DNA from 2 places in the Saccharothrix sp. BKS2 genome. Region 1 is predicted to be linked to the other one. Evidence: riboswitches for the same ligand, from Rfam matches in the RefSeq annotation. Region 1 holds a riboswitch; the other holds the start of a gene.

Region 1 (5,684 bases):
CCGCGCCGCCCGCACCACGTGCGGCGAGAAGTCCACGTCGTCGACGAGGTCGACCATGCCGCACGCGTGGATCATCCGGACCACCACCCGCGCCACGTCCGCGGGGAACCGCCCGAGGTCGGCCTCGGCCCGGATGGTGGCGAACGACCGGCGGTAGATCTCCGCGCCGTCCCTGACGTAGCTGGTCACCTGATCTCCTCGTACCCGTCGCCGGTGGCGACGAACTCCACCACGTCCCCGGCCGGTCGCCCGCACCGCCGGGCGCAGCCCGACCAGTGCGCGCGGCCCGCGTGCGGCGTGCCGACCCACCGGGTGACATCGGCCCGCACGTCGCTCAACGACTTCGCGCACCCCGGCCGCCCGGCGCACGCGCTCACCCCGTGCCACGGCGAGTCGGCCGAGGTGAACATCCCTCCCACGTCCGTGCCCACCGGCACGACCACGCTCCGCCACGGCGTCACCCGGACGGGAACCCCGGCCAGCAGCCGGGCGTCCCACCGCCCCAGCGGCACCCCGGCGACGACCACGGACCCGACCGGGCCCGGCGCCACGGGCGTCACCAGGGCGGGCAACCGCTCCTCGCCCGCGCCGCCCAGCGCCTCGGTGATCTTCCCCACACCGCCGTCCACTTCGGACAGCCGCCAGGCCGGGCCGCGCAGTTCCCGGAACAGCCGCGCGGCCGTCACCACCGCCGCCACCGGGTCGTCCACCCGCACGCCTGAATCGACGCCGGCCAGGAACAACGCGTCACCGACCAGTCCGATGTCACCCGCCAGCCCGCTGACCCCGTGACCGACGGTGACCAGGAACCGGCCGGGCAGGTCCGCCAGCTCCGGGACCGCGCACAGCGCCGCGTCGACCTCGTCGACCAGCGCCTGGTTGTCCGCCAGCGGGTCGGCGACGATGTTGCGCACCCGCTCGTGGGTCGCCGAGGGCAGCAACCCGGCCTCGCGCAACCGGGCCGCGAGCTCCAGCTCGGCCCCGTCGGCCAGGCCCCTGAGCTGCACGTTCGCCCGCGAGGTCAGCTCCAGGAAGCCGTCGCCCAGCTCCGCCGCCGCGCCCCGCAGCACGTCCACCTGGCGGGCGCTCAGCGTGCCGCCCGGCACCCGCACGCGCGCCAGCCCGCCGTCGGCGGCGCGGTGCACCTCGACGGCGCCGGGGCAGGCGTCCGGGCGATCCCGATCGGTGGACATGGGCTGGATGCTAACCACCATCTAGGGTGACTTCCGAACGGCGAAGCAACAGGAGGAAGCCGGTGCGAACCCGGCGCGGTCCCGCCACTGTGACCGGGAGTGGTTCCCGGGAGTCAGGAACTCCGCCCGCCGAACCCTACGACCTGGGGCGAGGACCCCCGAGGGATGGAGCCCGCACGTGATCCTGCTGCTGTCGACCTCCGACACGGACCTGCTGTCCGCCCGCGCGAGCGGTGCCGACTACCGCCTGGCCAACCCGGCCCGCACCGCCCCCGACGACCTGCCCGACCTCCTGCGCGACGTGGACCTGGTCGTCGTGCGCATCCTGGGCGGCCGCCGCATGTGGGAGGAGGGCCTGGACGCGCTGCTGGCCGGTCCGCGCCCCGTCGTCGTGCTGGGCGGTGAGCAGCACCCCGACGCCGAGCTGATGGAGCTGTCGACCGTCCCCGCCGGCGTCTGCGCCGAGGCCCACGCCTACCTGGCCCACGGCGGCGCGGCCAACCTGGCCCAGCTGCACCACTTCCTCTCCGACACGGTCCTGCTCACCGGCCACGGCTTCAGCGCCCCGGAACCGGCCCCCACCTGGGGGTTGCTCGACCGCGAGCGGCGGGGCACCGGCCCCACCGTCGCCGTCCTGTACTACCGGGCCCACCACGTGGCCGGGAACACCGCCTTCGTGCACGCCCTGTGCGACGCGATCGAGGCCAAGGGCGGCACCCCGCTGCCCCTCTTCTGCGCCTCCCTGCGCTCCGCCGACGAGGGCCTGCTGGCCGAGCTGCGCAAGGCCGACGCCCTCGTGGTCACCGTCCTGGCCGCCGGCGGCACCAAACCCGCCACCGCCTCGGCGGGCGGCGACGACGACGCGTGGGACGTGGGCGCCCTGGCGGCCCTCGACGTCCCGATCCTCCAGGGCCTCTGCCTGACCACCAGCCGCGCGGCCTGGGACGAGAACGACGACGGCCTGTCCCCGCTGGACACGGCCACCCAGGTCGCGATCCCCGAGTTCGACGGCCGGATCATCACCGTCCCGTTCTCGTTCAAGGAGGTCGACGAGGACGGCCTCACCGTCTACGTGGCCGACCCCGAGCGCGCCTCCCGGGTGGCCGGCCTCGCCGTGCGCCACGGCCGGCTCCGCCACGTCCCGCCGGCCCGGCGCCGCGTCGCGGTCATGCTCTCGGCCTACCCGACCAAGCACTCCCGCATCGGCAACGCCGTCGGCCTCGACACCCCGGCCAGCGTGGTCCGCCTGCTCGCCGAGCTGCGCGACCGCGGCTACGACATCGGCGACGACCTGCCCGGCGTGGCGAACCAGGACGGCGACGCCCTGATCCACGCCCTCATCGCGGCCGGCGGCCAGGACCCCGACTGGCTGACCGAGGAGCAGCTGCGGGGCAACCCCGTGCGCCTGCCCGCGACCCGCTACCGGTCCTGGTACGACACGCTCCCGGAGGACCTCAGGGAGGGCATGGAGCGCCACTGGGGCGAGGCCCCGGGCACCCTCTTCGTGGACGGCTCCGACATCGTCCTGGCCGCCCTGCGCTCCGGCAACGTCGTGGTCATGGTGCAGCCGCCGCGCGGCTTCGGCGAGAACCCCATCGCCATCTACCACGACCCGGACCTGCCCCCGAGCCACCACTACCTGGCCGCCTACCGCTGGCTCGAGGAGGAGTTCCGCGCCGACGCCGTGGTCCACGTGGGCAAGCACGGCAACCTGGAGTGGCTCCCCGGCAAGACCGCCGGCATGTCGGCGTCCTGCGGCCCCGACGCGGCCCTGGGCGACCTCCCGCTCATCTACCCGTTCCTGGTCAACGACCCGGGGGAGGGCACCCAGGCCAAGCGCCGCGCCCACGCCACCCTGGTCGACCACCTCGTACCCCCGATGACCCGAGCCGACAGCTACGGCGACATCGCCAGGCTCGAACAGCTCCTCGACGAGCACGGCGCCATCGCCGCGATGGACCCGGCCAAGCTCCCCGCCGTCCGGGCCCAGATCTGGACCCTCATCCAGGCCGCCAAGCTGGACCACGACCTCGGCCTGGAGGACCGCCCGCACGACGCCGAGTTCGACGACCTCCTGCTCCACGTCGACGGCTGGCTGTGCGAGATCAAGGACGTCCAGATCCGCGACGGCCTCCACGTCCTCGGCCAGGCGCCCACCGGGGAGGCCCGGGTCAACCTCGTCCTGGCGATCCTCCAGGCGCGGCAGATGTGGGGCGGGCAGACCGCCGCCCTGCCGGGCCTGCGCGAGGCCCTGGGCCTGGACAGCACCGACCGCGCCTCCACCGACCGGGTCGAGGCCCAGGCCCGCGCCCTGGTCCAGGCCATGGAGGACGCCGGCTGGGACCGCGCCACCGCCCGCACCCTCACCGAGGACCCGGACGTGGCGAGGATCCTGGAGTTCGCGGCCGACGAGGTCGTCCCGCGCCTGGCCCGCACCACCGACGAGCTGACCAACGTCCTGCACGCCCTGGACGGCGGCTACGTCCCCGCCGGCCCGTCCGGCTCCCCGCTGCGCGGCCTGGTCAACGTCCTGCCCACCGGCCGCAACTTCTACTCCGTGGACCCCAAGGCCGTCCCGTCCCGCCTGGCCTGGGAGACGGGCCAGGCCATGGCCGAGTCCCTGCTCGCCCGCTACCGCGAGGACACGGGGGAGTGGCCGCCCTCCGTCGGCCTCTCCGTCTGGGGCACCAGCGCCATGCGCACCGCCGGCGACGACATCGCCGAGGTGCTGGCCCTGATGGGCGTCCGCCCCACCTGGGACGACCAGTCCCGCCGCGTGACCGGCCTCGAACCGATCCCGCTCGCCGAACTCGGCCGCCCCAGGATCGACGTCACGGTCCGCATCAGCGGCTTCTTCCGCGACGCGTTCCCCCACGTCGTCGCCCTGCTCGACGACGCGGTCCAACTGGTCGCCGACCTCGACGAGGCCCCCGCCGACAACTACGTCCGCGCCCACACGCGGGCGGACCTGGCCGAGCACAACGACCGCCGCCGCGCCACCCTGCGCATCTTCGGCAGCAAGCCGGGCGCCTACGGCGCGGGCCTCCTCCCGCTCATCGACAGCCGCAACTGGCGCGACGACACCGACCTGGCCGAGGTCTACGCGGTCTGGGGCGGCTACGCCTACGGCCGCGACCTCGACGGCGCGGAAGCCCGGACGGACATGGAAACGGCCTACAAGCGCATCGCCGTGGCCGCGAAGAACATCGACACCCGCGAACACGACATCGCCGACTCGGACGACTACTTCCAGTACCACGGCGGCATGATCGCCACGGTCCGCGCCCTGACCGGGAGGACCCCGGCCGCCTACATCGGCGACAACACCCGCCCGGAGAACGTCCGGACCAGGACCCTCCACGAGGAGACGAACCGGATCTTCCGGGCCCGGGTGGTCAACCCCCGCTGGCTCTCCGCGATGCGCAAGCACGGTTACAAGGGCGCCTTCGAACTGGCCGCGACCGTCGACTACCTCTTCGGCTACGACGCCACCACCGGCGTGGTCGCGGACTGGATGTACGAACAACTGGCCGCCACCTACGTCATGGACCCCGAGAACCAGAAGTTCATGACGGAATCCAACCCCTGGGCCCTCCACGGCATCGCCGAACGCCTGCTGGAAGCCGCGAACAGGGGCATGTGGGAACACCCGGACCCGAACACCCTGGAAGCGCTGCAAGCCATCTACCTCCAGACCGAAGGCGATCTGGAAGAAAGCTGAACCAAAGGCAAACCGCACCCCGACCGACAACCGAACAAAGCCTGCCGCGCTCGTCCTCTCCCGTATGGCCTGGGCGCAGCCCTGCCGCGCTTGTCCAGGGGTGTCGCACGCTTTTCGCGACACCCCTGGACAAGTGTGGTTGCCTCTGGCAGGTCATACGGGAGAGGACGAGCCCGAGCTCTTCCCCCTCCTGGCGGCCTGCCATGCGGCGAGCTGCTCTTTCTTTGTCTCGTGAACCAATAAATTCGGTTCACGGACGACGCTCGCCGCTGGGCAGACCTCCGGGGGGAAAGGCAACGGCTCGTGTTCCCCCGCATGGCCTGCCAAAGGCAACCACCCTTGTCAAGGGGGCGTCGCGAAAAGCGTGCGACACCCCCTTGACAAGCGCGGTAGGGCTGCGCCCAGGCCATACGGGGGAACACGAGCTGCCCCGCGGTTCGACAAGCGCGCGATGTCCGTGGTTGGTCCTGTGTGGAGTGCGTGTGTGAGTGCCCGGCGAGCGCGCATGATCGCGTGACACGGATCTGCAACAGATCGACAACTGAGACGGCAACGGGGAAGTGTGGAGTCGTCAACGTGGGACTCTGGGGTCCGGAACGCGGAACTCGCAGGTCGGGGCCTCGCGCTTCGCGGTAGGGGTAAACCGAGAGTGTCCGACCGGTCTACGGATGGTGCCTGAACGGACCATCCACGACCCCGCTAGCAGAATCGTTCCAGCGGCGCAAATGTCGCAACGTCGGTAACAGCGCGGACACGGGAGCTTGACACAA
Region 2 (5,684 bases), on a different contig from region 1:
GGGAGCGGGCCCCGTGGCTGATGTCGATGAGCTACCACGGTGACGTGAAGCTGCTGCGCGACCGCCCGGTGGACGACGAGCACCTGCGGTTCAGCCGCAGGCGGGGCAGCGCTCCGGAGGCGCCTTCGCGGTCGGTGCCGGGCACGCGGTCCGCGCCGCGCTGAACCACCCGCCCCGCCCCGGTCCGGGGCGGCGAACCGCGTCCGGCGCACCGTGGTGGCGCGCGGCACGGCGGCGGTCGGGGCGCTCGTCGGCGAGTTCGTCAGAGGCGATCGCTGACCCGATCGGTCAGCAGCACCGCGACCACGCCGACCGCCACCACCAGTCCCACCGCCCCCACCGCCTCCAGCGCCCGCTCCCGGGCCTGCGCGTCGCCCCACAGCCACATCGACGCCCAGCCCGCCAGCACCAGCCCCGCCACCGAGCCGATCGAGCACACCGCCCGCCGGTAGGAGCACCACCAGGTGCAGGACCCTGGCCGGGCGTGCCGGCACAGCGCCTCACCCCGGATGTCCCGGGGCAGCTGGACGGCGCTCACAGCTGTGCTCCGCACAACCGGCACCGGTTCCGGTTCGGCGCGGGCGAGGGCACGTGCACCCCTGCTTCTCCCACGGGGCACGGCGCGACGACATCCATGCCGTCGAGTGTGGCACCACCCGGACCCGACACCGGGTCGCGTCACCGCAATGGGCGCTCGCCGTGTCGCGCACAGCGCACTGGTGACCACGCACACCCGTTCGCGACGTACGCCCGCCCTCCGTCCGCGGCGTGCGCTACCGGCGTGGACGCTGTCGGGGTGGACGCTGTCGGGGTGGACGCGGGAGGTGGGCCAGGGCCGTCTCCGCGATGCCCCGCAGGGTGTCCTCGTCGGTCCCGGCCTTGCCGAGGGCCTCGATGCCGCGGTGAACGGCCAGCAGCAGGCCGGCGAGTTGCCGCGGGTCGGCGGCGGGGTCGAGGTCGCCGTTGCGCCGGCACGCCTCGAGGTCGGCGGTGATGGCCTGGTGGATGCTCTCGAAGGTCTTCAGCGAGCGAGCCGCCACCACCTCGTCGTGCTCGGCCAGCTCCGCAGTGCCCTTGGCCAGCAGGCAGCCGCGGTGGCCGGGCTCGGCGCAGGCGGTCGCGTGGTCCAGGAAATAGGCGGTGAGCCGCTCGAACGCCTGCTCGTCGTCACCGCCCAGCCGGCGGTTCGCCGAGGAGATCGCCGCGTTGCAGTGGTCGTCGAACACCCGGTGGAAGAGTTGGCGCTTGCCGCCGAACGCCCCGTACAGGCTGCCCTTGCCCAGCCCGGTGGCCGCCGCGATCGCGTCCATGCTGGTGCCGGCGAAGCCGGTCGTCCAGAACTGGTCGCGTGCCGTGTTCAGCACGCTCTCCTCGTCGAACTCCCTCGGCCTCGGCACCCCCGCAGTCTAAGCGTTCTTGACTGGATCGTCCACAACGCTCTACGTTGTGGACGATCCGGTCAAGAACAGGTTTTCGACGAGAGTGGGGAATTCAGGCGATGAGTGGACTCCTGGACGGCAAGGTGGCCGTGGTCACCGGTGGGACGAGCGGGATCGGGCTGGCCATCGCCCGGCGGTTCGTCGCCGAGGGCGCGCAGGTCTTCGTCACCGGCCGCCGGCAGGACCGGATCGACGCGGCGGCCGCGGAGCTCGGACCGCGGGCCGTCGCGGTGCGGTGCGACGTGGGGAACCTGGCCGAACTCGACGCCCTCTACGAGGTCGTCGCACAGCGGTCGGGCCGGATCGACGTCCTGGTGGCCAACGCGGGCGGCGCGGTGCCGGCCGTCCTCGGGGACATCACCGAGGAGCAGTTCGACAGCATGTTCGCCACGAACGTGAAGGGCGCGGTGTTCGGGGTGCAGAAGGCGATGCCCCTCCTGTCGAAGGGGGCCTCGGTGATCCTCATCGGGTCGAGCACGTCCTCGCGCCCCGACCGGGGCATGGAGGTCTACGGCGCGACCAAGGCGGCGCTGCGCAACTTCGCCCGCAGCTGGACGCTCAACGCGCGGGAGAACGGTTTCCGGGTCAACGTGCTGAGCCCGGGGCCGATCCGGACCCCCGGCCTGCTCGGCGTCGTCCCCGAGGACCGGCGGGACGACTTCGTCACGATGTTCGAGACCGTGCTCCCGGCGGGACGGCTCGGCGACCCGGACGAGGTCGCGTCGGCGGCCCTGCTCCTGGCCTCGGACACCGCCACGTACGTCAACGGCGCCGAGTGGTTCGTCGACGGCGGGTACACGAGCGTCTGACGAGCGCGACCGGGATTGCCGGCGCGGTGGCGTGCGGTTCGGGGAACAGCCCGGCCGGCGAAATTCGACGTGACAAGGCATTCCTCACCTCTGCCGACCAGGGCCCCGAGTACAACAGCGGTCACCCGGGTGATCGACCGACACCGGGCTTGGGGCGATCAGGTGAGCACACGCGGCCAAGTGGGTGCCGACCCGCTCGCCGCGCTGATGCACTCCCGCACGGCGACGACGGAACCGGTGCTCGACGTTCCGCACCCAACAAGGGAGTTCATCGGTGACCACCCCATCACCCCATCGCCACCGGCGCAGGCTCCTGCCGGCCATCACCGCGGCACTGACGGCCGTGCCGCTGTCGGTGGCCCTCACCGCCGTCCACCCCGTCACCGCGACGGCGGAGCCCGGTGTGCCGCAGGCGCCGGTGGTGGTGTTCGCGGAGGACTTCGAGAACGGTCAGGGCACCACGCCCGCCCTGCTCACCGCCTACACCGGCTTACCCCCGGTCAACCAGACCTACGACGCCGATCCCGCCTGGCTGACCGCCTGCAACGGCTGGCTCGCCTCGCTCCAGCAGGCCACCACGACTCCGCCCGGCAGCAGTTGCGGCAGCGGTGACTGGCAGGGCGGTCCGGACCATGGCCGGAGCCCTGGGGCAGTGGGCGGGCGGTGACCCGGTCGCCAACCACGCCGTCACCGCCTACACCGCGGGCAACCCGGGCGCGGGCAAGGTGCAGTTGCGCACGGAGCAGCCCATCCCGCCGGCGGCGCCCGACCGGTTCCTGACCTTCTCGGTGGACGCGGCCGAGCGGAACTGCTTCGCCAACCACGCGCTGTTCGAGTTCTACCTGGTCGACGGGTCCACCGCCATCCCCACCTCCACCACCCCGATCGAGCCCTGCGCCAACCCCTCGACCGTCATCGGCGGCACCGCCCGGGTCGGCCTCGACGCGCCGGGGTGCGCCTCGGTGCGCTTCACCCCGCCGGTGCTGGTGTTCGACGCCCACGCCCACGGCGGCAGGCTGACCGCACCGCTGGTCGGCGTCGGCCCCCTCGCGCCGTCCGACCTGAGCTGCACCACCCAGCCCGGCCTCGACGTGGACCAGCTGCTCGGCGCGGTCCTGCCGGGGATCGGCTCGCTGGGCGTCGTCGACACCGAGGCGCGCGGCGTGGTCGACGGCGACGGCGAGCGCACCGCCACCGCGCACGCCCGCACCGCCGGCGTCGCCCTGCTGGGCGGCCTGGTCACCGCCGACGAGATCCGCGCCAGGGCCGCCGCCGCCGAGGACGCCACCGGCGCGGTCACCACCGCGGGCGGCGTCGAGCTGGTCAACCTGCGCGTCAACGGCGTGCCCGTGGTCAACCCCGCGGTCGACCTGACCATCACCGTCCCGCTCGTCGCCACGGTCGTGGTCAACGAGCAGCGGTCCCTGGCGGGTGGCGCCGGCGTCGCCGTCAACGCCCCGCGCGTCCGCCTGCTCACCGGCACCGAACTCGTGATCAGCCACGCGAGGGTCACCCTGACCCGTCCCGGCGCCCCCTGCCCGACCAGCTGATGCCACCGGGTGGGGCGGTGGACACCACCGCCCCACCCGGCGACGTCGTTCAGGTCGTGCGCGGTGGGGTGCGCGCGTTCGGCGGTGTCACCACCCTGTCCCGGAGCGAGGCCGGTGGTGGCACGACACCGGGGCCGCCGCCGCTGATCCAGTCGATCACCTCGCGCAGTGCCCGGTCGTCGAGGACCCGCCCCAGCCACAGGGGTTTGGCGCCGGCGGCGCGGGCGGCGGGCGAGGGGTGGACGACCAGCAGGTTGGAGTGCGCGCAGGCGTCGAGGCAGTCGGACAGGCGGACCTCGGCGGTGCCGTCGAGCGCTTCGCGCAGCACGCGCACCTGCCCGTCGTGGTCGACCTGCGGGTGCTTGCGGGTGGTGCCGCAGCAGCACCCCCGGCAGACGGTGACGCGCGGGCGGTCCTCAGGCACGGTCCACCGCCCGCGTGATGGGCAGTGGTGGTGTTGACGACGTCAGGCGCATGGTGGAGCCGCCCTCTCTCGGGGAGATCCGCCCCGGTGGGTGAGGAGGCGACGGCGTGAGTCTCCTGACTCCCGGATCGACGCTCGTCCCGGCCTTCCCACCCCCGCTGGGGACGGTGGCCGCGGCGGGATCTGCTCCCCGGTCACAGTGGCGGGACCGTGCCGGAATGTCACCGGCTTCCTCGTCCGCCGTCGCCTGTGGTCGTCCGGATTGTGGCAACGAACCACCCGCGGTCCACGCCGGGGTGACCGGTCTCACGAAAGGAGGTCCGGACCCGAAGCGCCCGGACCGCGGTCGGTGTGTTCGGCGATCCGTCGACGCGCGGCGACCAGCTCGGCATTCTCGGTGCTGGTGGTGCCGGGTGGTCGACCTGAGTGGATGAGCTCTTGGCGGCGCGGGGCATGGGTGGTCCGGTCGCCGATGTCGAGGTGGCCCGCCTCGTCGGCCTCGGCGCGGTGGCCGTGCGGGAGTTCGAGGGCAGGGTGCGGATGGCGGACCCGGAGGGCGACGAGTTCTGCCTGCTGCGCCGACCTCGTCGCGCAACCCCGAAGGGGTCCCGCCGCGCGGGAGCACGCGGCCGGACCCCTCGACGGACTACCGGGCGTCACCCGGTCACGGCAGGGTCCACTTCTGGTTGGCGACGTTCAGGCAGTCCCAGATGTGCAGCGCGGTGCCGTCGGCGGAGCTGTTGCCCGCCGCGTCGAGGCAGCGGCCCGACTGGGGGTTGCGCAGTCCGCCACCGGACTGCGCGGCCCACTGCTGGGCGCCGGTGCCGTTGCAGGTCCACAGCTGCGTCACCGTGCCGTTGGCCGTGCCGCCGGACCGCACGTCGAGGCACTTGCCGAGCGCGCGGACCGTCCCGTCGGTGGACACCGTCCACTGCTGCGCGGCCGTGTTGTTGCAGGTCCACAGCTGGACCTTCGTCCCGTCGGCCGTGCCCGAGTTGTCGACGTCGACGCACTTGCCGGCGAGGCCGGTGATCTGCCCGGTCCGGGTGCCGCTGCCGGAGAGCTCCTTCACCCGGATGTTGCGGAACGACGCCTCGTCGCCGTCACCGTGGTTCTGGATGCCGATGTGGCCCTGTTGCAGGCTGCGGACCGGGTCGGTGTTGGTGAAGTCGTTGATCTTCACGCCGTTGAGGAACACCTGGAGCCGTTCGCCCTCGACGAGCAGTTCGAACGTGTTCCACTCGCCGACCGGGTTGAGCGCCCCGTCCCGGGCGGCGACGTCGGCCGACTTGAACCCGTACACGGCGCCGGTGGTCCGGTCGGCCGCGTCGGTGGCGTCGATCTGGATCTCGTAGCCGTTGTTGACCGCCGACCACGGGTCGCTGCTCGCCGGGAACCCGATGAACACACCGGTGTTGTCGTCACCGGCCAGCTTCCAGTCGAGCTTCAGCGAGTACGACCG

Evidence for each region. A riboswitch is a leader RNA that binds a small molecule or an ion and turns the genes downstream of it on or off. The one in region 1 is predicted to bind cobalamin.
Region 2: another riboswitch for cobalamin. It lies ahead of Q5530_RS13290 (hypothetical protein); the one in region 1 lies ahead of cobN (cobaltochelatase subunit CobN).

What each region holds. Positions count from the first base shown of each region.
Region 1 covers NZ_JAUQOL010000009.1:182,264-187,947, reverse strand. Annotated here, with positions in the region: gene Q5530_RS20760 (precorrin-8X methylmutase) at 1-189, opposite strand, end outside; gene Q5530_RS20755 (hypothetical protein) at 186-1,193, opposite strand; cobalamin riboswitch at 1,201-1,338, shown strand; gene cobN (cobaltochelatase subunit CobN) at 1,372-4,914, shown strand.
Region 2 covers NZ_JAUQOL010000005.1:496,109-501,792, reverse strand. Annotated here, with positions in the region: gene Q5530_RS13320 (flavin-containing monooxygenase) at 1-164, shown strand, start outside; gene Q5530_RS13315 (hypothetical protein) at 263-538, opposite strand; gene Q5530_RS13310 (TetR/AcrR family transcriptional regulator) at 774-1,397, opposite strand; gene Q5530_RS13305 (SDR family NAD(P)-dependent oxidoreductase) at 1,499-2,248, shown strand; gene Q5530_RS13300 (hypothetical protein) at 2,523-2,915, shown strand; gene Q5530_RS13295 (choice-of-anchor P family protein) at 2,881-3,798, shown strand; gene Q5530_RS13290 (hypothetical protein) at 3,848-4,222, opposite strand; cobalamin riboswitch at 4,332-4,459, opposite strand; partial or broken gene Q5530_RS13285 (VOC family protein) at 4,676-4,786, shown strand; gene Q5530_RS13280 (ThuA domain-containing protein) at 4,887-5,684, opposite strand, start outside.